Verminephrobacter eiseniae EF01-2: one gene and its partner. The protein of the gene in region 1 interacts with the protein of each later gene in a pairwise test. Links are inferred from orthologs where the notes say so. Each region holds a gene or a part of one and is shown on either strand. Other genes may lie near its edges.

The links.
Region 2: the proteins of VEIS_RS21555 (region 1) and grxD interact in binary tests that used the Escherichia coli proteins (3 or more experiments, as listed by UniProt). The link is inferred for Verminephrobacter eiseniae EF01-2 from one-to-one orthologs.

What each region holds. Positions count from the first base shown.
Region 1 is NC_008786.1:4,921,103-4,924,122, forward strand. What follows is about bases 108-2,810. They hold VEIS_RS21555 (BolA family protein), read right to left. Parts: upstream 1,732-2,810; coding sequence 1,483-1,731; downstream 108-1,482. Other genes in these bases: murA (UDP-N-acetylglucosamine 1-carboxyvinyltransferase), read right to left, coding at 129-1,403; VEIS_RS21560 (ABC transporter permease), read right to left, coding at 1,751-2,506; VEIS_RS21565 (ABC transporter ATP-binding protein), read right to left, coding at 2,503-2,810. In the rest of the region: hisG (ATP phosphoribosyltransferase), read right to left, coding at 1-63; more of VEIS_RS21565, read right to left, coding at 2,811-3,020. UniProt on the Escherichia coli protein: Involved in cell resistance against acid stress.
Region 2 is NC_008786.1:1,742,538-1,745,681, forward strand. Bases 253-3,079 are described here. They hold grxD (Grx4 family monothiol glutaredoxin), read left to right. Parts: upstream 253-1,420; coding sequence 1,421-1,738; downstream 1,739-3,079. Other genes in these bases: VEIS_RS28395 (hypothetical protein), read left to right, coding at 253-505; prmC (peptide chain release factor N(5)-glutamine methyltransferase), read left to right, coding at 472-1,356; VEIS_RS07595 (AAA family ATPase), read left to right, coding at 1,867-2,874. Outside these bases: prfA (peptide chain release factor 1), read left to right, coding at 1-62; more of VEIS_RS28395, read left to right, coding at 161-252; VEIS_RS07600 (helix-turn-helix domain-containing protein), read right to left, coding at 3,104-3,144. UniProt on the Escherichia coli protein: Monothiol glutaredoxin involved in the biogenesis of iron-sulfur clusters.

The DNA of each region.
Region 1 (3,020 bases):
CGCTGCCAGCAGGGGCCGGGTCTCGTCGAAGATGCGGCCCTTGGACAGCGCCAGGGTGATCATGCCGCGCACTGGAACACCTGCGTCTTCGGCTGCGGTAGGAGCGCCCTCGGGCGGCCGGGCGGCTCTCATGCCGGCACTCTTTCGATATCGGCGCCTATGCCGTGCAGTTTCGCCTCCATGCAGTCGTAGCCCCGGTCCAGGTGGTAGATGCGCTCGACCGCCGTCTGGCCCTCGGCCACCAAGCCGGCAATCACCAGGCAGGCCGATGCGCGCAGGTCGGTGGCCATCACCGTGGCGCCGGACAGGCGGGGCTGGCCTTCGATCACCGCCACCTTGCCGTCCACCTGGATCCGGGCGCCCAGGCGCAGCAGTTCATCGACATGCATGAAGCGGTTTTCGAAAATCGTCTCGGTCACCGTGGCCGTGCCTTGGGCGATGCAATCGAGGGCCATGAACTGGGCCTGCATGTCGGTGGGAAAGCCCGGGTATTCGGTGGTGCGAAAGCCCTGGGCCTTGAGCTTGGCGCCGCCCGGGCTTTGCACGCGGATGCCGTCCGCGAGCGCCTGCACATCGGCGCCGGCGGCGCGCAGCTTTTCGATCACCGCGTCCAGGTGGTCGGCGCGGCCATGGCGCAGCAGCACATCGCCGCCGGTGGCCGCCACGGCGCACAAAAAGGTGCCGGCCTCGATACGGTCGGCCACCACGCGGTGGCTGCAGCCGTGCAGCCGGTCCACGCCCTGGATGCGGATGCGGCTGCTGCCGTGGCCTTCGATCTGCGCCCCCATGGCGATCAGCATCTCGGCCAGGTCGGCGATCTCGGGCTCCTGGGCCGCGTTCTCCAGCACCGTCTCGCCCTCGGCCAGCGTGGCGGCCATCAGGAAGTTTTCCGTGCCGGTGACGGTGATCATGTCGGTGGCGATATGGGCGCCCTTCAGGCGCCTGCGGCCTGCGGACAGCCTGGCGATCATGTCGCCATGCTCGACCACGATGTCCGCCCCCATGGCGGTCAGGCCCTTGATATGCTGGTCCACCGGGCGCGAGCCGATCGCGCAGCCACCGGGCAGCGACACCTTGGCCGCGCCCCGGCGCGCCAGCAGCGGGCCCAGGACCAGCACCGAGGCGCGCATGGTCTTGACCAACTCGTAGGGGGCTTCGGGGGTATGGAGCGCGCCGGCATCGATGCGCAGCGGGCCGTCGTCCGAGCGCTCGACCCCCACGCCCATGTGGTGCAGCAGGCGCAGCATGGTGCTCACATCCTGCAACCGGGGCATGTTCAGCAGGGTCACCGGCTCGGCGCTGAGCAGCGCGGCGCACAGTTGCGGCAGGGCCGCGTTCTTGGCGCCGGAAACCGGCACCTCGCCATGCAGGCGGCGCCCGCCACGGATCAGGAGCCGGTCCATGCCGCGCCCCCGCAAACCGGCAGGACTGCGCCGCCGGCGCATGTCCTGCTTGCGCCACCGGCCGGCAACGGGCGGCCGATCATGGCTGCTGCCCCTGGACGGCCCATTCCGCCGGGGTATAGGTTTTCATCGACAGCGCATGCACTTCGTCGGTCTGCATGCTCGTGCCCAGCGTGGCGTAGACGCGCTGGTGGCGCGCGATGGCGCGCAGGCCCTCGAACTCGGGCGAGACGATGCTGGCATACCAGTGGCGGCCATCGCCGGTGAGCGTGATGTGCGTGCAGGCCAAGCCTGCGGCGATGCGCTGGCGCAGTTCTTCAGCGGTCATGGTGGTGGTGGGCGATGGGTCAGTGGCGGATTTTGTAGCCGGTGCGCAGCAACTGCATGGCCAATGCAGCCACGGCCAGCCAGGCTGCGCCGACGATGGCCAGACTGAGCCAGGGCGAAACGTCGCTCTGGCCAAAAAAGCCGTAACGAAAGCCGTCGATCATGTAGAAGAACGGGTTCAGGTGGCTGACCGTCTGCCAGAACGGCGGCAGCGACTGTATCGAATAGAACACGCCCGACAAAAAGGTCATCGGCATGATGATGAAGTTCTGGAACGCCGCCATCTGGTCGAACTTGTCCGCCCACAGGCCGGCGATCAGCCCCAGGGTGGCCAGCAGCGCCGCCCCGAGCAACGCAAAAACGATGATCCACAGCGGCGCGGCGAATTCGGGAACCGCAAACGCCAGCGTGACGATGAACACCCCCAGCCCGACCACCAGCCCGCGCACGATCGACGAGCCCACATAGGCCACGAACCAGGCCCGGTGCGACAGCGGCGTGAGCAGCAAGAACACCAGGCTGCCCATGATCTTGCTCTGGACGAGGCTCGACGAACTATTGGCAAAAGCGTTTTGCAGCACGCTCATCATCACCAGGCCGGGCACCAGGAAGGCGGTGTAGCTGATGCGCTGGTAGACCTTCACATGATCTTCGAGCACATGGCCAAAGATCAGCAGGTACAGCACGGCGGTCAGCACCGGCGCGGCCACGGTCTGGAAGCTGACCTTCCAAAAGCGCAGCACTTCCTTGCAGAAAAGGGTTTGCCAGCCGGTCATTGCGGCGCTCCCGTGCCGGCCAGGCCAGTCAGGTTGGATCGGGAGTGGCCGGCCATCACCTGCAGGAACACATCTTCCAGGTCCGGGCGGCGGATCTCCAGGTCTTGCAGCGCCACCTCCGCCAGGCGCAGCGCCGCCAGATGGCTTTCGATGTCGGCCGCATCCTGCGCGGGCAACTGCACGACGCGCCCGGTCACCCGCGCCAGGCGGGCCAGCGCCGGCGGCAACGCGATGTCGGTCTTGAATTGCAGCATGCTGCCCGAGGCCGCCGTGAGCAATTGCGAAGTGCTGTCCAACGCCACCACCTGCCCGGCCTTGAGCATGGCGATGCGGCCGCACAGGGCTTCGGCCTCTTCCAGGTAATGGGTGGTCAGCAGCACGGTATGCCCTTGCCGGTTCAGCCGGGCGATGAACTGCCACAGCGTCTGGCGCAGTTCCACATCGACGCCGGCCGTAGGCTCGTCGAGCACGATGATGGGCGGCTTGTGCACCAGGGCCTGGGCCACCAGCACGC
Region 2 (3,144 bases), 3.2 Mb from region 1 along the record:
TGCTGCAGGCCCTGGGCCATGCGCGCGAGGCCGAGCAATTGCAGGAACTGGAGCGGGGGTAACGCGCCGGTGCAGAGCGCGGGGCGCCGGGCGCCGGTGCGGGGATACAGTAATGGCAGCGACGATCGCCCATAGTCTGAAATAGTGGATTGCAAGCCCCATGACTGCCCAAAAGCTGGAAGCCGCGCCGCTGGCCCGGTGCGCCATCGCACGCAGCGCAGCGCCGCCAGCCCGGGATCAGCGCGAGGTCCATGCATTCCAGTGGGCCGCGCTGCGCCTGAGCGCTTGTGCTGGCCGCAGGAAGCCGCGCGCCTGGGGCCAGCGGGCGGGCAGTATTTCGCCACGCACCCCGGGCAGGGACTGGCGCGGGTCGATGCCGTCAGAAAAGTCAGAAAAGGCCGGGTTGTCCGCCTGCCGCGCTGGCGTGACATGCCCGGGCGTCGACCCGATGGGCATCGAGACCATGCCGCAATGCGTGGCCAAACGGCCCAAGCCCCGGTGCTGACCCCCACCCTGGCCCAGGCGCTGAACCAGGCCCGCGCGCTCGGCCTGGCGCGCATCGACGCCCAACTGCTGCTGCTGCACCAGCTAGGCCGCGCCGACGCGGGCCGCGCCTGGCTGCTGGCGCATGACAGCGATGCGCTCGCGCCCGCCCTGCATGCGCAATTCCTGGCCCTGTGCCGGCGCCGCGCAGCAGGCGAACCCGTGGCCTACCTCACGGGGCGCAAGGAGTTCTATGGCCTGCCGCTGGCCATCGACGCCCGCGTGCTCGACCCGCGCCCCGACACCGAAACCCTGGTCGATTGGGCGCTCGAAGTGATCGCCCCGCTGCCCGCCCCCCGCGTGCTGGACCTGGGCACCGGCAGCGGCGCCATCGCCCTGGCCTTGCAACGGCACTGCCCCGGCGCATGGATTCTGGCCATAGACGCCAGCGCCGATGCCCTGGCCGTGGCCCGGGCCAATGCCGGGCGGCTCGGCCTGCCGGTGCAGTTGGCGCAGGGCCACTGGCTCAGCGGCGCACCGGCAGGCTTTGACGCCATCGTCTCCAACCCGCCCTACCTGGGCGCGCAAGACCCGCACCTGGCCGCGCTGGCCCACGAGCCCCGGCAGGCGCTGGTCAGCGGCGCCGACGGCCTGCAAGACATCCGCAGCATCATCGGCCAGGCCCCCGGGCATCTGGCCGCCGGCGGCTGGCTGCTGCTCGAACATGGCCACGACCAGGCCGCCGCCGTGCACGCCCTGCTCAGCGCCCGGGGCTTTGCCCGGGTGCAAAGCCGTGCCGACCTCGCCGGCATTGCCCGTTGCAGCGGCGGGCAGTGGAACCACCGGGGTCGCACAGAGTCCGAGGGACGGTGAAATAATCCACCCCCGGTCGGCACCACGGCGACCTGCGCCGTCCCGACCTTCCAGGAGCATTCCCATGAGCGACACCCGACAACGCCTAGACGCACTCGTCAAATCCAGCGACATCCTGCTGTTCATGAAAGGCAACGCCAGCTTCCCCATGTGCGGCTTTTCCGGCCGCGCGATCCAGATACTCAAAGCCTGCGGCGTCGACCCCAAGGCCGTGGTCACGGTCAACGTGCTGGAAGATGAAGCGATCCGCCAGGGCATCAAGGAATACAGCAACTGGCCCACCATTCCGCAACTGTATGTAAAAGGCGAATTCATCGGCGGCTCGGACATCATGATGCAGATGTACGAATCGGGCGAACTGCGGCAGGTGCTGGGCACATGAGGTGAATCGCCCATGCCGCCAGCGGCCTGGGCGTGGACGGCGGTGATACCCGTACCGCAGGAAAGTGGGTAGGCAGCGGGTATGTTGTGTGCTTGAATGTTCGCGTGACCCCGCCCAAGGAGCATGCAATGAACCACCATGGCCTTGTTCCCCAGTCGCCGGCCCTGCGCTTGCCGGTGGCCCAGATGCGCAATGTGTTCAGCCCCGGCGATGTGCAGCGCAAGCTCGCCAAGCTGCAAGAGTCCGGCAGCCAGCGCGAATACGACGGCCTGCGCACGGTCTACGAACGCATGCTCGAGCGCGGCCCCGAGCGCTTTCAGGTCAAGCCTTCGGGCATCCCCGACATGGACGGCCTGTACCAGCAGTTGCCCAACTTCACCGAGGTGCTCGATGACGTGAAACGCCATGTGGCGCTGGCCCAGGACTGCAGCGATGGACTGGAAGTCACCCCGATGCTGCTGCTGGGCCCGCCCGGCATTGGCAAGACCCATTTCGCGTGCCACCTGGCCAAACTGCTGGGCACCGGCATGAACCTGTTGCCGATGAGCTCCCTGACCGCCGGCTGGCTGCTGTCGGGCGCATCGGCGCAATGGAAGGGCGCGCGGCCGGGCAAGGTGTTCGAGGCCCTGATCGATGGCGCATACGCCAACCCGGTGATCGTGGTCGATGAAATCGACAAGGCCAACGCCGACGCGCAATACGACCCGCTGGGCGCGCTGTACGGCCTGCTGGAGTACGACACGGCGCACAGCTTCACCGACGAGTTTGCCGAGGTGGCGATCGACGCCAGCCAGGTGATCTGGATCACCACCGCCAACGACAGCCGGAGCATTCCGGACCCGATCCTGAACCGCATGAACGTGTTCGAGGTGCCAGCCCCCACACCGGAGCAGGCGCGCACGATTGCACGCCATTTGTACCAGGACATCCGTGCCGGGCACGAATGGGGGCGTCTGCTGGACCCCGAGCCACGCGACGATGTGCTCGACCACCTGGCCCGGATGCCGCCGCGCGAGATGCGGCGCGCGCTGATGACTGGATTCGGCAACGCCCGGCTGGCACAGCGCGCCACGGTGGAAAGCGCCGACCTGCCGCGCACGAGCGGGGCCAAAGGGCGTATCGGATTCCTGCAATAGGCGCCGGCCCCCCGAGGTGCGCCGGGCGCGGCGGCGGTAGATGCCGGGCGCGCCGCACCTGCCCCATCGGGGTGCGCCCGGTGTGCCCGACGTGCCGTTGCCCCCGGGCCGTGCGCCGACTCCTTGGCAATGTCCGGGCGACTGGCAGCGCGTCTGCAACGCCGGCCAGCCCTGCATGTCCCTATTGAAAATCCGGGACATGTCCCCCGTCTGGCAGCGGCTGCGCGGATTACGCCGCTTGCAGCTCCATATCCATATGCACGCGGCAAC